DNA from 3 places in the Lysinibacillus sp. UBA5990 genome. Region 1 is predicted to be linked to each of the others. Evidence: predicted binding sites of a transcription regulator. Region 1 holds the regulator's gene; each other region holds the start of a gene.
The links. The regulator CtsR, encoded in region 1, represses protease genes until heat stress. The targets are predictions, from matches to a motif close to ATGGTCAATAAAGGTCAAACA.
Positions count from the first base shown of each region.

Region 2: the regulator CtsR is predicted to act here: its motif matches at 1,957-1,977, upstream of clpP (ATP-dependent Clp endopeptidase proteolytic subunit ClpP).
Region 3: the regulator CtsR is predicted to act here: its motif matches at 2,019-2,039, upstream of B3D94_RS22345 (ATP-dependent Clp protease ATP-binding subunit).

Region 1 covers NZ_DJAY01000009.1:62,502-69,217, forward strand. Annotated here, with positions in the region: gene B3D94_RS05890 (ATP-dependent Clp protease ATP-binding subunit) at 1-522, opposite strand, end outside; gene B3D94_RS05895 (protein arginine kinase) at 512-1,621, opposite strand; gene B3D94_RS05900 (UvrB/UvrC motif-containing protein) at 1,618-2,160, opposite strand; gene B3D94_RS05905 (CtsR family transcriptional regulator) at 2,174-2,644, opposite strand; gene B3D94_RS05910 (DUF4870 domain-containing protein) at 2,908-3,213, opposite strand; gene B3D94_RS05915 (class I SAM-dependent methyltransferase) at 3,339-4,022, shown strand; gene corA (magnesium/cobalt transporter CorA) at 4,058-5,020, shown strand; gene B3D94_RS05925 (hypothetical protein) at 5,076-5,285, opposite strand; partial or broken gene B3D94_RS22995 (protoglobin family protein) at 5,567-6,112, shown strand; gene B3D94_RS23000 (methyl-accepting chemotaxis protein) at 6,095-6,716, shown strand, end outside.
Region 2 covers NZ_DJAY01000005.1:187,120-193,835, reverse strand. Annotated here, with positions in the region: gene whiA (DNA-binding protein WhiA) at 1-855, shown strand, start outside; gene B3D94_RS03925 (HPr family phosphocarrier protein) at 969-1,226, shown strand; gene clpP (ATP-dependent Clp endopeptidase proteolytic subunit ClpP) at 1,277-1,870, opposite strand; tRNA gene B3D94_RS03915 (tRNA-Arg) at 2,189-2,263, shown strand; gene B3D94_RS03910 (basic amino acid ABC transporter substrate-binding protein) at 2,762-3,556, shown strand; gene B3D94_RS03905 (amino acid ABC transporter permease) at 3,640-4,344, shown strand; gene B3D94_RS03900 (amino acid ABC transporter ATP-binding protein) at 4,341-5,063, shown strand; gene B3D94_RS03895 (spore coat protein) at 5,118-5,735, opposite strand; gene B3D94_RS03890 (LemA family protein) at 5,868-6,449, shown strand; gene B3D94_RS03885 (TPM domain-containing protein) at 6,449-6,716, shown strand, end outside.
Region 3 covers NZ_DJAY01000016.1:109,438-116,153, reverse strand. Annotated here, with positions in the region: gene B3D94_RS22345 (ATP-dependent Clp protease ATP-binding subunit) at 1-1,955, opposite strand, end outside; gene B3D94_RS22340 (Crp/Fnr family transcriptional regulator) at 2,225-2,911, shown strand; gene B3D94_RS22335 (metal-sulfur cluster assembly factor) at 2,971-3,279, opposite strand; gene B3D94_RS22330 (prolyl oligopeptidase family serine peptidase) at 3,333-4,097, opposite strand; gene B3D94_RS22325 (Cof-type HAD-IIB family hydrolase) at 4,219-5,028, shown strand; gene B3D94_RS22320 (DegV family protein) at 5,173-6,030, shown strand; gene B3D94_RS22315 (alpha-amylase family glycosyl hydrolase) at 6,132-6,716, opposite strand, start outside.

The DNA of each region.
Region 1 (6,716 bases):
AATTTGTGTTAAATCACGGGCTAAACTATCTAATGTTGGGGTATTCGCCGCTTGTGCCGCTTGTTGACCAGACTGCGCGTTATCATTATTTCCTAATAATAATAAAACTTGCTGACGTGCTTTATTTAAGCCTACACCTGCATTATTTAAGACGCGAGCTGCTACACCTTCACCTTCACGTATAAGTGCTAATAGTAAATGTTCTGTACCGATATACGAATGACCTAATTTACGTGATTCGTCAACCGATAGTTCAATTACTTTCTTCGCTCGTGGCGTATAGTGAACTATTGGACCAACATCTTCTTTCCCTTTACCGACTAATTCTTCAATACCAGCTTCAATCATTTGAGGACTAATATCAATAGCTTCTAACGCTTTTGCAGCAATACCGCCGCCTTCACGTATAAGCCCTAATAAAATGTGCTCTGTGCCAATGGATTCGTGCTTCCAACGAATAGCCTCTTCCTGAGCAAGCTGTAATACTTTTTGCGCGCGTTGTGTAAAACGATTAAACATCATATAAATCCTCTCCTTTTTCCCCATTATTAGGCTTATTCGTGTGTGTTTGAAATAATGCCTCACGTAGCATTTCAGCTCGTACACGATCACGTTCAGCAGGCGGTAATGCCTCACCTGCATAATGCTGTAAAAAACCGGGTTGCATACTGACGACACACTCATTTAAAGTTGTTGCGAGTATACCGTCAATCAACTGTAGGTCAACTCCTAAACGAACATTTGAAAGACAGGTAGCCGCTTCCTCACTTGTTAAAATTCTTGCATACGTAAGGGTACCTAAAGCTCGATAAACTCGATCTTCTAAAGCAAGCTCAGCTTTTTCCATCAATTTACCTCTCGCATGTCGTTCTTTTTGTATAATTTTTTCAGCAACACTTTGTATATCTGCTAAAATATCTTCTTCTGTCTTTCCAAGTGTAATTTGGTTGGACACTTGATAAACATTTCCTAAATTTTCGCTTCCTTCACCATATATACCTCTTACGGTCATACCTAAGCGTGTCATCGCATTTATAATTTGATTCATCTGTCCCGTTAACGTAAGAGCAGGTAAATGCATCATCACAGATGCTCGAAGCCCAGTACCAATATTTGTAGGACAGCTTGTTAAATAGCCAAATGTATCTCGAAAAGCATAAGGTAAGATCTTCTCTAGAATACGGTCAATCTTATTCGCTTGTTCATAGGCATTTTGAAGCTGGAAACTCGCTGTCATACATTGAATGCGTAAATGATCCTCTTCATTCACCATAATACTCACGGATTCATCTTGTGACAGAAGAACGGAGCCCACCTGCTCTTTTTTGGCAAGCTGCGGACTAATCAAATGCTTTTCTACAAGAATTTGACGTTGTAAAGGTGTTAAATCATTGATAGCAAAATATGCATAATCATTTTGTAGGGTTGGACTATCACTGACTGCATGTGTAACTGCCTGTTCCACCTGTAAAGCCTCGTTCTCTGAAAACGATAGTGGAAAACGATATCCATCTAAATTTCGAGCAAGGCGAATTCGTGTACTAATGACAATGTCAGAATAATCGTCTTCAATACGCATCCACGTAGGTGTCGCACGCTCTAAAAACGATTCAATCATCAAGACACATCACCACCTTCAAATTGTAGCTGCTTCTCAAGCTCTTTGACTTCGTCTCGAAGTTTTGCTGCCTCTTCGAATTGCTCTTCATCTACAGCGAACTTCATACGTTTACGGATATCCTCTATTTGCTTTTTAATGACATACACATTGCTATGGGCACCTGGCATTTTCCCAATATGTTGGGGACCAGCCTGTATGCGATTAAAGAGCTTAGGTAAATGCTCACTAAAAGTGTCATAACAGCTTGGGCAACCAAACTTACCTTCTTTTAAAAATTGCTTATACGTAAATTCACATTGTGGGCATGTCTGCTGTTGTGGCTGTGTTTGTTGTTTTTCTCCTACCTTTTGCCATGTAGGTGAGCCAAACCAGTTTGATAATAACTGTTGTATGGAAACTGGCTCTTGTTTAAACTCTGCATGAAATGGATGGAACTGTGAGGCGCAGACGTCACAATAATGGTGCTCCACCTTTTGCCCATTTTGAACTTGTGTTACAGTAACTGTCGCATTACGTTGTTTACAATGTTCACATATCATTTCCATCACCTCACTATTTCTGTTGCTCATATTTTATAGTTGTCAGCATCGCACGCAATATCTTTGCACGAATTATATCTCTTAGAGGGAGATGTAAGTCAATTGTTGAGCGATCAATTGCTGCTAACATTAATTTCGCTTCTCGCTTTGAAATTACCTGCTCATCGATGAGTCGATACACTAAATCTTCTGCCATTGTTTGCGATGCTCCACCTTCAATATGCCGGAGAACATCGTCGATTAAATCAATCTGTGAATTCGCGCGGACACGTAAAATTCGAATGTATCCACCACCACCTCGCTTGCTCTCCACAAGGTAACCTCGCTCGGCGGTAAATCTTGTATTAATGACATAATTTATTTGTGACGGTACACATTGAAATTTGTCTGCAATTTCACTACGTTTTATTTCAATATGTCCTTCTCCACCTAATTCAAGTACTTGCTTTAAGTAACCTTCTATGATGTCTGATATATTACGCATTTTAGGAATACACCTCGCTTGCTTCACTGACTTTGACTATCTTTGACTTTCTTTGAGTATATTATACAAAACGCTTGAAAATAATTGCAATGATTTCGCCTAGAGAAAAATGAAAAGGCTAAAAAACGATATTCAAGCGTAGAAAATAGCACTAATTAGTGGTTATCAAGCATATCATTTTGCTTCCTACACCTAATGTACCCTTTTTATCCATAGAAAAAACGCAAGCATATGCAACTAGCATATACTTGCGTCTATAAAAATTATACCCAACGACCTACAATTGGATAACGCCAAGGCTCGTCAGTTAATGCTTTGACAATACCTATAATTGGTACTACAAATAGCATAATCCCAAAAACAATTAAAAATGGAATGCCAATAATGAAAATGCTTAAGAATCCAGAAACAGCAAGTAAAATTGCCATGACAAGTTGGAAAAGAATAGCTTGAATAGAAATTGCCTTCACTTCCTCATCCGAACTAATTAAAAAGAAGATAATGGGAACTAACCATGGCGCAAAAAACGAACTTGCGTGTATGATTACTTTAGACCATTTACTCTCCATATATATCAACCCTTTCTTTATACGTTATCTATCGTTTTATGTACTACTATTTACGGAACTATACCCGTAATAGTTTCAGTTTAAAGTGAGTTTTTTAAAAAAATTTTGAAAGGTCGTGATGAGAAATGGAATTCAACCACACATTAGCAAATGAATATGAAAAGGGGATTCGCCGTACTCTACCAAGCTATGAGGCAATGCTTCGTTTAATACAAACTTTTTATCGTTCTACATTACATGAGCATGCGGATATATTGGTTGTTGGTGCAGGTAGTGGCAATGAAATATTGCAGCTAGCAGATGGAAGACCACATTGGTCATTTACGGGTATTGATCCGTCAGAATCCATGCTCGAAATAGCAAAGGAGCGTCTCCAATCTTTACCGAATGATCTGTCGTTCTATCATGGAACATTGCTGGATACCCATCTACCTGCTATAAAATTTGATGCAGCTAGTTGTGTACTCGTCCTTCATTTTATTCAAAGCTATGAAGATAAGCTATCGACCCTGAAAGAAATTTGGAACCATTTACAACCTGGCGCACCATTTGTCCTAGTTTCGAAATACGGTCGACCTGGTACTATTGAAACGGAACTACAATTCGATTTATGGCGTTCTTACTGGCTCCAACATACAAAACTTTCCGTTGCTGATGTTGCAGAAATGGAAAAATCCATTCGTGCCCTGTCATTTATGCCCGAGGAAGCCATTTTAACATTATTACATGAAGCAGGTTTTATAAAACCTTCACGTTTTTTTGCCACTACTTTGTTTGGTGGATGGGTATGCTTTAAAGAAGAACATTAAATATATTTTGTAGTAAATACTTTGAGGTGAAAGCTGTGATAAGCACCATTGGCATTACAAAAAAACAACAATTACTAAAAGATTTCCCTTTGGAATCCATACATCAACAAGAGTTCGAATGGTACTGGGTTGATTTTAATTGTCCAACTAGAGAGGAAGAATCTTTGCTAGATTCATTTTTTCATTTTCACCCACTAGCTATTGAAGATTGCTTAATGCGATTACAACGCCCAAAACTCGATTTTTATGACGATTTCCATTTTTTCGTCATTCATCGATTAAACGAGCTGACATTAGCTGCAGAAGAGGTTAACATTTTTGCCTCTAATAAGTTTATTGTGACATTCCATAAGAACCCAGTTCCCGAAATTGAAAAGGTACAAAAGATGTTAGAAAGCCAGCCAAAAAATTGGGAACGTGGCACAGTCTACTTAACGTATCAAACTATTGATAAAATCGTTGATAGTTATTTTCCACTTGTTTATAAAATTGAAGATCATTTAAATGCACTTGAAGGCGAGCTTACATACCAAAGTAATGTAAATGCCATGAAGATTGTCTTCGAATTTCGTAGTGATTTGCTCGATTTGCGGCGTGCCATTTTACCGATGCGAGACCTTTTATATCGAGTACTTAATTCTTACCGTTTTTCATTAAACAAATCTGAAAGAGCTTATTTTGGAGATATATACGACCATCTTCTAAAACTGACAGAAATGGTTGAATCCAATCGAGAGCTGACAGCAGATATGCGAGATAGTTATATGGCTATGAGCTCAAGCCGCATGAACGGCATAATGATGACTTTAACAATCGTCTCAACGATCTTCATTCCACTAACCTTTATTGCAGGTGTTTATGGGATGAACTTTGATAATATGCCTGAGCTACATGGACAATACAGCTATTTTATTGTCCTCGGTATTATGATTATTGTTGTAATCGCTATGCTTACTATCTTTAAACATAAAGGCTGGTTTAAATTATTTAAGCCTTAATTCCCACAAAAAGCTGCTCGTTTAACAATCAAACGAGCAGCTTCATTTATCACTATTAGTAAGGACCTCGATCGTCAATTTTATTGTCACCCTGCTGTGGGAATAAAAAGTATGCTAAAACCCCTGACCCTAGAGCGGCGCAAATTGTAATTAATAGCTGTTCAATACGTGGCACTTCCGCATAGTAGTTTCGTAGCATGTAAACGGAACCTATTGCAACAATGACCATGACTGGAATAACGAATTTAAAGCGTTTTTTCTCCATATAGTACCTCCTCCTATAATCTTTCACGTTCAATTTTTCTCTCCTTAAACAGTTCGTATTTTACAGGTTTCCCAATTTAAATTCAAATTTACTTCGCCTCACTAATCGGACTGCCAATAAAGTAAAAAAATAAAGAAATAACCAAATTTTTAACCAAATATTCAGCAAATAATAGTAAAATAGATTTAATACCAATTATTTATCAAATTTACAGACCTAACAAATTCAGAAGTGCATTTTACTCACAATTATTATGGATATTAAGAATGGAGCAAACAATAATGAGTTGGTTTTCAAAAAACAGCAGTTCCAGCTACTCAATTACATTAACACCTGAAAATTTTAAGGGCCATGTACAATTAGATGTTTTAAGTCATCCAAACCTTCAAAAGCAATTACAGCTTTTAAATTTAACAATTGAGGATTTAGCCATTATTAAGCAACTACAACCGTTAGCTAAGGATCTAATTCCTGCAATGGTGGAGCAATTTTATGCAGCCATTAGCTTGAGCCAAGATTTAGTAGACATTATTAATAGAACCTCGCATATAGATCGTTTAAAAGTTACGTTACATAAGCATTTAAGCGATATTTTTGAAAGTCATATTAATGACGCCTATATCGCTGAAAGAAAAGCCATTGCTGAAACCCATGTTCGAATTGGCTTACAATCAAAATGGTATATAGCATCCTTCCAATCCCTTACTTCTACGTTCACAAATTTTGTGAATGAAGTGGATATCTCAAAGAATGATGCCATTCGTGCAATTAACGCATTTTGCAAAATCATTAATTTTGAGCAACAGCTTGTGATCGAGGCATACGAAAAAGAGGAAGATCGTATTCGAACAGCCGCTGATCAAACGAAAAACGCCCTTGTTACGACAATTCAAAGTACAGCTGAGGAGCTTAACGCCATTAGTGAAGAGACAGCTGCATCTTTGTTAGTCATTTCCTCGCAAACAGATGATATTGCTGAGGCAACAAAGCAGGGATTAAGCTTCGTTGCAGATACACAGGAGAAATCAAGACGTGGGCAACATCAACTGAAAGAGCAAAATGATTTAATCCAAGTTATTTTACAAAGTGTCAACAGTCTTGAGGTAACAATGAATCAATTACGTACCTCCTCTCAAAAAATTTCTGAGATTGTAGGACTTGTCACGGGCATTGCGGATCAAACAAATTTATTAGCTTTAAATGCGTCTATTGAGGCAGCTCGAGCAGGGGAACATGGCAAAGGCTTCGCCGTAGTAGCAGAGGAAGTACGAAAGCTTGCTGAAGAAACGAAAAATGCCGTGCAAAATGTGTCACATCTCATTAAAGAAACTGAAAGTAATATTACAACAATGGCAAATTCAGTTATTAATGTTGATCAAAAAATTCAACATAGCGTCAATACGCAAGAAAACTTATCTAAATCATTTAATG
Region 2 (6,716 bases), on a different contig from region 1:
AATGGTTCATTATCCTTTGCGAATAAACAACTAAGCTTGGACGTGCAAACTGAAAACGCTGCAATTGCAAGAAGACTATATACGATTATGAAAAAATTGTATCCGTACAATGTGGAATTGCTAGTTCGTAAGAAAATGCGATTGAAAAAAAATAATGTATATATTTGCCGTGTAAGAGAAGGAGCACGCGAGCTGTTAATTGATTTAGAAATCATCTCAGACGACTTTCAATTTAATCATACGATCTCAAGAAAGCTCATTAAAAGAAATGGTCAAAAAAGAGCCTATTTAAGAGGTGCATTTTTAGCAGGAGGCTCTGTCAATAACCCAGAAACGTCCGCCTACCATTTAGAAATTTATTCTTTATATAAAGAACATGGCGAGGCATTGATGGATTTAATGAATGAATTTGAACTCAATGCCAAAACAATTGAACGCAAAAAAGGCTTTGTTACTTATTTAAAAGAAGCGGAAAAAATTTCTGATTTCCTTAATATTGTAGGTGCCCATCAGGCAATGATGAAATTTGAGGATGTTCGGATATTGCGAGACATGCGCAATAGTGTCAATCGTATTGTGAACTGTGAAACGGCCAATCTAAACAAAACAATTGGAGCAGCATTACGACAGGTAGAGAATATTCGATTTATTGAAAATTCAATTGGTCTTGACCAATTACCAGAAAAGCTTCGTGAAATTGCACGATTACGAGTAGAGTATCAAGATGTTACATTAAAAGAACTTGGTGAAATGGTATCCAGTGGTACCGTCAGCAAATCAGGTGTCAACCATCGTTTAAGAAAAATAGACGAAATAGCAGATGCATTAAGACGCGGTGAAAAAATAGGTGGTTAAGTTATCATACTTTTCAGGTATGAAAGTCATGCGTAATCGCTTATTGTTCTTTTGCTAGTAAGTAAGGTAAGATAAAACTAATAGATGAACGGTAGTGAAGGGGAGTTTTGAGAATGATCGAGAGAAGAGTCCAGGTTAAATTAAAATTAGGACTACAAGCTAGACAAGCGGCACTATTTGTGCAGGAGGCCAATCGTTTCAGTGCGGATATCTTTCTAGAAAAAGATGAAAAAAAAGTGAATGCCAAATCGATAATGGGTGTCATGAGCTTAGCGGTTGCGAAAGGTACCGAAGTAACGTTAAGTAGTGAAGGCAATGATGCTGAGCAAGCGGTTACAGCATTAGCTACAATTATTGAAAATGAAGATTAACAAACAAATAAAGAAGCCTCACAGAGTAATTTCTGTGAGGCTTTTTAGTATTATTTATTATCCGTACTACGGTGCATAATGTGATCGATTAAACCATATTCTTTTGCACGTTCAGCAGTCATGAAGTTATCACGATCTGTGTCTCTTGCAATGACTTCAAGTGGTTGACCAGTGCGTTCAGATAAAATGCCGTTTAATTTTTCACGTAAGAATAAAATGCGTTTAGCAGCAATTTCAATTTCTGTCGCTTGACCTTGTGCGCCACCTAGTGGTTGGTGAATCATTACTTCTGCATTTGGTAATGCAAAACGTTTACCAGGTTCACCCGCGGCAAGTAAGAATGCTCCCATTGATGCAGCCATACCAATACAAATCGTTTGAACTTTTGGCTTAATAATTTGCATTGTGTCATAAATAGCCATACCAGCCGTAATTGATCCACCTGGCGAATTAATGTAAAGAGAAATGTCTTTGTCTGGATCTTCTGCTTGTAGGAAAAGTAGCTGTGCGACAATTGAGTTTGCCACATTGTCATCAATAGCACTTCCTAAAAGGATAATGCGGTCTTTAAGTAGACGTGAATAAATGTCATATGCACGTTCACCACGGCTTGTTTGTTCAATAACTGTAGGAATTAAATTCATGTTAAATCCTCCTTCAAAAAACTAAATTCGATTACCTTTGCTGAAATCTACATTGTTATTTCAGCTGTAACCTTATCATACACATTATAGTCAGGGAAGGTCAAATATTAACCCTGTTAAAGTGAAATTAATTAAAATAAAAAAAAATAAATTCTTTTTGCATTCTATGGTTGAATTATATGTGATACGTTTGTATAATAGGTAAGGTTATAAGTTTGAAAGTACAGGACACTATTTTGCAGGTATGCTTCAAAATGAGGATTATCTACATCATGCTTTTCGTAAGCCTAGGGTGAGTACTTTTTTTTTGTGTTTTTTGCCCTCGTGGTGTAATGGATAACACGTAAGATTCCGGTTCTTGCACTGGGGGTTCGATTCCCTCCGAGGGCGCCATTTTACTGAATATTGATATACTGTAATAGCTCAATCTCCTAATAAGTAGTTTAGCAGCCTGCTTAGTGGAGATAGAGAGGAAAAGTAATGGGAATACTGTCCTAGTTGGCATTATTCCCCTATTTATGCCTTTCAAACCTTCAAAAAAGCAACAACTCCAAATTATTTTTTAGTGAACATACTGTCCGTGAAGGCTAGTAATAGCCGAAAAAAAGAATCCTTTCTGAGGGGATTCTTTTTTTTGTTTAAATTTATCGAAATTTGGCATTGCTTCTATTGTATATATATTAGTTTTAGGTTCGTTTTATTGTTATTAATGCTTATTTTTTCTATTTAAATGAATTTACCATTAATTAATATGAAAAAATATTTAGTTTTATGCGAAAAGTTGTTGTACAAATACTATAATATTAATATAATTGACCTAATAGTCTAACATTTCCGAATTGCGAAAAATAATACGCAGAATGGAAAATTATCGAAATAGGGGGAAATGCAATGAAAAAAACAGCTTGGATGTTACTTATGATTATAGCAGCGCTAACTTTAGCACTTGCAGGATGTGGCACAAAGGACAATGCCTCTTCGGGTAGTACACCTTCAGAAGGTGGAGATGGAAAGAAAGTATATAAAGTAGGGACAGAAGCAACTTTTGCACCGTTTGAATCTGTTGACGATAAAGGGAAAATTGTGGGGATTGATGTCGATATTTTAAAAGCAATTGCTGATGAAATGGATTTCGAAGTAGAGTGGAATAATATTGGTTGGGAACCCGTTTTCCAAACAATTAAAAATGGTGAAACACATATTGGTGCCTCAGGGATTACAATTACAGATGAGCGCAAAGAATCATTTGATTTTACTGAGCCATACTATGAATCTCAATTATTAATTGTTGTGAAAGAAGATTCAAAGATTAAATCATTAGATGAATTAAAAGATAAAAAGGTGTCCGTACAAATTAATGCTACTGGTCATATGGCAGCTAAAAAGCTACAAGGTGAAGCAAGTACAAATATCATGGCTTTCGAAAGTCAGCCAATCGCAATTCAAGAGATGTTAAATGGTAATGTTGACGCAGCTATTGGAGACAATGCGGTAGTATACGAATATATTAAAGCGCATCCAGATCAAAAAATTAAAGTCATTCAAGATGACGCATTCGAAAAAGAATACTATGGCTTTATGGTTCAAAAGGGGAATAAAGAGCTATTAGATAAATTAAATGAAGGTCTGAAAAAGATTAAAGAAAACGGTAAATTAAAAGAAATTACAGGTACTGATTTCGAATAATAAAATGGTAATGCCACTCGCGAAGCAATATGCTAGCGACTCATTTAATTGATATGACTTTAAAGGGGAAATGGGGTTTTCGGATGGACATCTTTGACCTACGCTGGGACATTGTCTGGAACTACCGAGATATGTTTATACGAGGTATTGGCGTAACACTTATTTTGACACTTAGTGGTTATTTTGGCGGTATTCTTTTAGGACTGTTTTTAGGACTAGGAAAATTATCAAGTAAAAAATGGATCTATTGGCCATCAAAATTATATGTTGATTTATTCCGCGGAACACCAATGCTAGTTCAAATTTTATTAATACACTTAGCCGTTATTCCAACCATTTTTGGTCATTCTTTAGGATATATGGTTTCGGGGATTACAGCGCTTATTTTAAACTGTGCTGCTTACAACGCAGAAATTTTCCGTGCAGGTATCCAAAGTATTGCAAAGGGGCAAATGGAGGCCGCTCGTTCTCTTGGTCTTACACATAATCAAGCGATGCGTAAGGTTATTTTACCGCAGGCCTTTAGACGCATGATCCCGCCATTAGGGAATGAATTCATAGCATTATTAAAGGATTCCTCACTAGTAACAGTCATTGCTGCACCAGATATTCTATATGCTAGTAAAGTTGTTGCAGGTGCAAGCTTCCGTTTCTGGGAACCGTACATTGTTGCTGCACTATTATATTTAATATTAACTTATGGTGTAACGAAAATTGTTGCATTTATTGAGAAGCGATTTAGCAATAGTTATGTCCCTCGTAAGGCAGAAGGGCGGGAAGCAAGATGATAAAAATTGAGAACCTACACAAATATTTTGGTAAGCTAGAAGTATTAAAAGGGATCGATTATGAAATCCAAGAAAAACAAGTTGTTTGTGTTATTGGGCCTTCTGGTTCAGGGAAAAGTACTTTTTTACGTTGCATTAATATGCTAGAAGAAGTAACGGATGGTGCTATTTATATTGAAGATGTAAAGATCAATGATCCGAAAACGAATATCAATGAGATTCGTGCAGAGGTTGGAATGGTGTTTCAACAATTTAACTTATTCCCTCATATGAACGTCATCGATAATGTCACGATGGCACCAATGCAAATTCGTAAAATGAGTCGTCCAGAAGCTGAAGAGCTTGGGCATGAGCTTTTAAAAAAGGTGGGTCTCGACAGTAAAGCCTATAATTATCCTGAACAGCTATCAGGTGGACAACAGCAACGTGTAGCCATTGCACGTGCGTTAGCCATGAAGCCAAAGGCCATTTTATTTGATGAGCCTACTTCAGCTCTTGATCCAGAAATGGTAAAAGAGGTGTTAGATGTTATGAAAAATCTAGCTGCTGAAGGGATGACAATGATTGTAGTCACACATGAAATGGGCTTTGCTCGTGAAGTTGGTGATCGAGTAGTCTTTATGGATGGTGGCTATATTGTGGAAGAGGGTTTGCCTGAGGAACTATTCGGAAACCCACAAAATGAACGTACTAAAGCATTTTTAGGAAAAGTACTATAATTAGAAAAGGCAGTCCATGATGAGAATTCATCACTATGGACTGCCTTTTGATTTTTAATGAAGGGGATTAGAGGTTGTATCGTATGCATTAAGCATCGTTTGCATATCTTGTTGAGAGTACTGAGGCACTTGATAATAACCATGTTTATTTTGGTAAATGGATAATTCATAGGCCATTTCAATGCAGTTGGGAATACTATCCGCAACAACACGACGAACAACAGGGTTTGTCGTTTCTGTTGCAGCAGCCGTCATACATTTTGCTACTCCCTTTTGAGCGCCTAGTAAGAAACCAGAAATGGCTTCATCATTAATTTCATTGGCGTTTTGCATTGGTTTTTTAGGTTGCCCTGGAGTTAAGCCGTATTTAAAGTCATTTCCTGTTTCCATTTGGTAACGCCCCGTAGGAACAGATGGATCATGACCTGTTTTAAAGGACTCAACAATTGTATTATACATACCCAATGTAAAATTATATTGACGATCCAAAATGCTGAGTAATTCTTGATCCTTTACTTGTGGACGTAAAATGATCGCTTGATTCATACCAGCGATAATTTCACCAATTGCTTCATGCATGTCCATCATTTCGTGTCCACCATGATTTAGACTATGTTGTTGATTGAAATTTGTTTGATTGGATGATGATTCATTGTAAAACGATTGTGACAAAAAAAACGCCTCCTCATATAATTTTTGATGCAGTATTTAGTATGTCAAGCCAAAGGAATTTCATACGGTATAAATGCAAAGGCAAAAATGTAGACTAACAAAAGGAAATGCAAGTCAAGGAGGATTTTAAAAATGAAGAAATGGTTTGGACCTATTGGGATAATTGTTATCATTCTTATCGTGTTAGCCTTAGTATTGATTCCTAAATATAACAGTTTAGTGACAGCTGAGGAAAATGTAGATTCCAAATGGGCGCAAGTTGAAAACCAGCTTCAACGCCGCTATGATTTAATTCCCAATTTGGTTGAATCTGTGAAAGGTTATACGAATCACGAGCAAAAGGTCATTGCGGATATTACCAGCGCACGTGCTCAAATGAGCAATGCTAATACTCCCGCGCAGCAAGCTGTTGCGAATGATGCTTTAACTGGTGCACTTAGTCGTTTACTAGTAGTCGTGGAAAACTACCCTAACTTAAAAGCAGATGCAAATTTTCGTCAGTTAATGGATGAGCTTGCTGGAACGGAAAATCGCTTGGCAGTTGCGCGGGAGGATTACAATAATGAAGTACAACAATTCAATAAACATGTTAAACGTTTTCCTGGAAATTTAATGGCAGGAATGTTTGGGTTTGAACAAAAAGAATACTTTAAAGCCGCTGCGGGTGCCGAACAAGCGCCTTCTATTGATTTTAGTCAACCAGGTACAGAGTGATGAAGCGTTGTATTATACAGCTGATTATCGTTTGCTCAGTCCTTCTTTTTAGCACGAATATGACAAAAGCAGCAATGCCGTCACCCATGAAAAACACGTATATCCATGATTTTGCGAATGTCCTATCTTTAGATGTAAAACAAGAGCTAAACCATTATTCAGAGCAGTTAGACAAAGGGACAGGTGCTGAAATCATGGTCGTAACCCTCGATAGCCTTCATGGGCAGGAGGCGAAAATGTATGCGACAAAGATGATTCGTTCCTGGG
Region 3 (6,716 bases), on a different contig from region 1:
TCAATTACTTCTTGGTCGACAGCTAATGTAATTTCTTGTTCTGCCACACGTTTAATTAACTGCTCCACATACTTCCAAGCAATTGCTGTAAAGTGCTTATTTGATAAGGCATGGAAAAAGATAATATCATCCATACGGTTTAATAACTCTGGTTTGAAATGCTGTCTGAGAGCTGTCATAACCAAGTCTTCAACGCTTGGATCGTCATCTTTAGCCTCCATTAAATAACTAGAGCCGATATTCGATGTTAAAATCACGACGGTATTTGTAAAATTGACCATACGCCCTTGACTATCTGTAATTCGACCGTCATCTAAAATTTGCAATAAAATATTAGCCACATCTGGGTGTGCTTTTTCAATTTCATCTAATAACACTACAGAATAAGGGTTACGACGTACAGCTTCTGTTAATTGACCGCCTTCCTCATAGCCAATGTAACCTGGAGGAGCACCAACTAAACGAGACACGCTATGCTTCTCCATATATTCGCTCATATCAATACGAATAAAATGATCTTCTGAATCAAATAATTGAGCAGCTAGTGCCTTAGCAAGCTCTGTTTTACCAACACCTGTTGGACCTAAGAATAAAAAACTACCAATTGGCCGATGCGGATCTTTAATACCTGCACGGGCACGCCATACAGCCTCTGTTACTAATTGAACAGCTGTATCTTGTCCAACTACCCGTTCATGTAATGTTTCTTTTAAACGCAATAGTTTTTCTCGCTCGCCCTCCACTAGTTTTGTCACAGGAATACCAGTCCAGCGAGAAACAATTGCTGCAATTTCTTCAGCTGTCACTTCTTCACGTAAAATACGGGTCTCTGCACCGCTTTCTAATTCTTTCTCGAGCACCTGAATGTCTTTTTCAAGTGTTGGAATCTTACCATGACGTAATTCAGCAGCTTTATTTAAATCATACTTACTTTCCGCCTCATCTAAATCACGGCGGTATTTATCTAATGTCTCCCGTTTTTTCTGAATATCATGTAGCTTTTCCTTCTCTGCTTCCCATTGTTGCCGCATCCCCTCAGAGGACTCTTTTAACTTAGCCAATTCCTCTCGTAATTGCTCAAGACGTTTTTTACTCGCTTCGTCCTTCTCCTTACGTAACGCTTGTTCTTCAATCTCTAGTTGCATAATACGTCGAGTCACGGCATCTAGTTCCTGTGGCATTGAATCAATTTCTGTACGGATCATTGCACATGCCTCATCAATTAAATCAATCGCCTTATCTGGTAAAAATCGCTCTGTAATATAACGATTGGAGAGTTCTGCTGCAGCCACAATCGCGCGGTCATGAATACGTACTGCATGATGTAATTCAAAGCGTTCTTTTAAGCCTCGTAAAATAGACACAGTATCTTCAATTGAAGGCTCGCGTACAAGAACTTGCTGGAACCGACGTTCTAAGGCAGGATCTTTTTCAATATACATACGATATTCATCTAATGTAGTGGCACCGATACAGTGTAATTCTCCACGGGCTAGCATGGGCTTTAACATATTTCCTGCATCCATTGCACCATCCGTTTTGCCTGCGCCTACAATTGTATGAATTTCATCAATAAATAAAATGATCTGTCCTTCTGAATCCTTAACCTCTTTTAACACGCCTTTTAAACGCTCTTCAAATTGGCCACGGTAGCTTGCACCTGCGATTAAGGCACTCATATCCAGCTCGTATAGCACGCACTCTTTCAAGCCCTCTGGTACATCACCCTTCACAATACGTTGCGCTAAACCTTCTACAATCGCTGTTTTACCAACTCCTGGCTCACCAATTAATACAGGATTATTTTTTGTTTTACGTGTTAAAATACGAATGACATTTCGAATTTCCTCATCGCGCCCAATGACAGGATCCATTTTGCCATTTTTCACTTCTTCTATTAAATTACGTCCAAATTGCTCTAATGGCTTTTGATTATCTGTTTGTTGAAATTGCATAACTAGCACTCCTTTACTTTAATATTTCGCATAATTTTTATACCCATTGTGGTTCTTTTTAAAAGTTTGACCTTCTTTGACTAACTTTATTTTACATCACTCGACAGTTCTTCGCAAAGAAATAGCACTAAATTTTTACACTTATTCTTGAAAATTTACGTTATAATAACTGTATGTTTCTATGTTTTAGTATCGAAAAGTCCACTGTCCTTTTGTAATAATCGCCATTTATTACAAAAAGAAAGCGATGTGTTGGAGATATGGTTTCAATGGATAATATGTTTGAAAAAATTATGGACCTTTTTCAAAAGCATGGTGTTTTTATCAAAGTAACTAAAGGGAATAAAATTTTTCTAGAGGGCGAACGGTCAAAGGAAATATACTATATTAAGTCAGGTGTTATATCGATTAGTCAAGAAACCGAAACTGGCAAGGAATTGACGATTCGTATATGTGGTCCTGATAGTATCATTGGAGAAGGTTCATTATTTTGTAACCTTGTCTATAACTCCATGACTGCAAAAGTTTTAGAATCTGCTACGCTGTATGTTTTAAGTCGAAAATCATTAGAACATTTACTAGAAGAACAGCCTACGATCATGGTGGAATATATGAAGTGGCTACAAACAGAAAATTTAAAGCATCAAAGTCGTTTGCGTGATTTAGTGTTAAATGGGAAAAAGGGTGCCTTGTTTTCAACACTCATTCGTCTATCTAATACGTATGGTAAACCTTTAGAGGATGGTTCCATTTTTATTGAGTTTCAACTAACGAATACGGAAATTGCTAATTTGTGTGCGACTAGTCGTGAAATGATTAATCGTATGTTGAATGATTTAAAAAAACATGACATTTTGACTTTTGACAAAGGCTTTATTACTATTCATGATTTACAATTTTTAAAAAATGAGATTGCCTGCGAAAATTGTCCATTACAAGTATGCCGTATCGATTAATTCGTTACATGCTAAATCCCTGCCTATTTATAATAAGCAGGGATTTTTAATAAATAATATTAGCGTACACCCAATGCCATTTTTGCATAGCGTGACATTTTATCTTTTGACCAAGGTGGATTCCATACAATGTTTACATTTGTACTTTTCACTTCTGGAAGTTCATTTAATGCTGTATTCACTTGATCCACAATCACTGGGCCAAGGGGACACCCCATCGATGTTAGCGTCATTGTAACCGTCGCTACACCTTCATCATCTAATTCTACATCATATACTAAACCTAAGTTGACGATATCAATTCCAAGCTCAGGGTCAATTACGTTTTCTAATGCACCTAACATGCTATCTTTCATATCTTGATCCATTCCCATTTCTCCTTCCATCATAGTGTTAACCTTATCATAGCAGATGCATCATATTATGCCAAATGCTCTGCAAGCCAATCTGTTGCTGCCAGCATTCCATCACGTGGTACAGCATGTCCAGCCTTTTTATTCACCATGAATGTTAAATTTTCAGGGTTTGCTTGATAGTATTCCCGTAAGGTTTCATAAAATTTATATGTTTCATGGAAAGGTACGGTTTTATCTAATTCACCGTGCCAAAAGAAAATCGGGCGTCCGGCAAATTTTTCAGGAGTTAGACTGACATCATAGGTTGCTAGGACTTCATTAATCTTTTGAACATCTTCCTCTGTCATGGGCCAATTGACACCACTTTTTGTGAATTGTTGCAATTGGTATTCACCCAATTTTATAAAACCAGGCGCACCCATACATATTGCAGCCGTTTGAATCCAATCATAAAGCTTAAGACAACCTGATGTCACAATACCACCCATGGACGTACCTGCTATGCCAATTTTATGATGAGCTAATAAATTTTTATTCTTTAATTCATTATATAATTGTTCCACTTCATGAATAGAATTTATAACAATGTCCCAAAATTTCAAGTTCATTTGTATATCTGAGAGGCCTTCGCTACGGTCACCATGAAATTTTGCATCTGGTAATAGGACACGCACCCCTTTATGCACCAATTGATATGCATAGTGTAAGTTATGTTCTTTTGCACTCATAAAGCCATGTAAAAAGATCACTACCGGGGTATCTTCATTCATATTGTCTGTATGTATATGTAATAAAGGAATATTTCCCCACATTTCTTTTTCTACAAACATTCTTGTCACTCCCAACTCTTGTCTCATCTTTATGTTAGCAAACTTTTTTCACTGTGACAAAATTTTGACGAATGAAAGACAAAGAGATACTATTCAAACTATAGGAAAGGGGCAACGAGCTATGAAACCGCATTTAATCGTATTGGATTTAGATGGTACTTTATTAACAGACCAACAACAAATTTCCGCAAAAACAAAAAAATCATTATTGCAGGCTAAGGAACAAGGACATCAAGTAATGATTGCAACTGGCCGTCCATACCGTGCCAGTGATATTTATTATCATGAGCTTGGGCTTACAACACCAATAGTCAACTTTAATGGCGCCTATGTGCATCACCCTAAAAATGCCTCTTGGCAGCATATGCACACTCCCATTGATTTAAGTGTTGTCCATGATGTCGTTAATTCCATTAATAGTTATGAGTATGAAAATATTATCGCTGAGGTAAAGGATGATATTTATGTACACACAGAGGATGATCGCATCTTAAATATTTTTAATATGGGTAATCCCAAAATTACACTTGGGGATTTATACACACATCTCTTAGATAATCCTACAAGTTTACTGATACAGGCAAATGAAGACAATTCTGTCATTATCCGCGATCACTTACAGGCAGTGCACGCTGAAGTTATTGAACACCGTCGTTGGGGCGCACCTCTTCATATTATAGAAATTGTTCGACGTGGATTAAATAAAGCAGTAGGCATTGCACATGTAGCGAATGATTTAGGTATTCCACGTGAACGTATTATTGCATTTGGTGATGAAGACAATGATTTAGAGATGATCGAATATGCTGGACTTGGCGTAGCGATGGGGAATGGTATATCCAGCCTTAAAAATATTGCCAATGAAATCACTACTACAAATAATGATGATGGGATTGCAAAAATACTCATCGAACGCTTGAAATTATCATAGTTAAGTAGTAAGTTCAAGTTACCATACCATTTTTACCAGTTTAACTTTATTCAGTGGTACCCCTTCCGGTTGATTTAAGTGAGTACCGACTGAATAAAGCTAAAAAGGCTTTAAAAAGTAAGTTGAAATTAGGGGGACAAGAGAATGAAGATTTTTACGGATAGTGGATGTGATCTACCAAAGTCTTACTATGAAGAAAATGATGTCGTGCTACTCCCTTTACGAGTGCAATTGAACAACAAAGAATATGAAGATGTCATTTCCATTGATTCCAAAGAGGTTTATGATGGAATCCGTCAAGGTGCCCAACCCAAAACATCTCAAGTGTCGCCAGAGCTTTTTTTGAAGCACTTTGAAGATTTAGCTAAAAATGAAGAAGAAGGTATCTATATTGCCTTTTCATCAGAATTATCCGGCACATATAGTACTGCTCAAATGATTCGTAATCAAGTATTAGAACAATATCCTTCATTGAAGTTAGTCATTATCGACTCTAAATGTGCATCACTAGGACATGGTCTTGTTGTGGAAGAAGCTGTTCGGCTTAGAAATTTAGGTACCTCATTTGAAGATGTAGCGTCTAGAATTAGCGCTTTCGCTCCTCAAATAGAGCATTTATTTACAGTTGAAGATTTGGACTACCTTGCTAAAGGTGGCCGTGTCTCAAAAGCTAGTGCCTTTTTAGGTGGCCTTCTAAGCATTAAACCTATTTTAAATGTTGAAGATGGCAAACTTGTACCGATAGAAAAATCACGTGGTCGTAAAAAAGCACTTAATCGTATGCTGGATTTAATGCAGGAGCGTGGAGGTAACTTTACGAATAAAATTGTTGGTATTAGTCATAGTGATGATATGGCCTTTGCCAATGAAGCAAAAGCATCCATTCAGGAGCGTTTTTCTCCTCAGGCTGTTCAAATTACGATGATTGGCTCAGCCATCGGTTCGCATGTAGGGCCAGGCACTATCGCGATTTTCTTCACAAATAAGAGCTATGAAGGCTAAACCATGATAGCTCGGAATTGCCGAGCTGTTGGAGCATTACTAAATTAAAACAAAAATAGCATGTTAGGATGACTCCTAGCATGCTATTTTTTGTTTAGATATTAAGAAGCGTCTTGTTCTTGACGACGAACTTTTCCTCGTTTAATGATGATTACAACAAAGCCAATAAAGATAACCCAAACTAAGCCCAGGGCAACCATATACGGAACGTTTAGCCCCTCATCATTGCGAACCTGATAAATCTCTACCATTTCTCTGTCTAAAATGACTGGATACACTTGCTTTTCGTTTATACGAACTTTTTCCTCATGTAAAATCCCGTTTAGCATTTTCCCTTCACCCAGTTGTTCTGGTGTTAAGTCCACGCGTTGTGTTTTGCTCGTATTATTGACCATAATTACCCATTGCTCTTCATCTGAAGTACGCGTAAAGACAAGTAGACCATTTTCATTTGTAATGACGTTAAAATCACCATTACGTAAAGTGGCAGACTGATTTCGTAAGGATTGAACATTTTTAATATAGTCAATTAATTCTTCATCTGTTTTAAAGTTATAAAGTTGATGTGTATCAGGTTTAGCTTCCCCGTTCATTGCAATTTCTGTACCATATTGGACAACTGGAGTTCCTGGCATCATAAATAAAGCACCCATAGCCATTTTTAAACGTGTAGGCGGGAACATGTT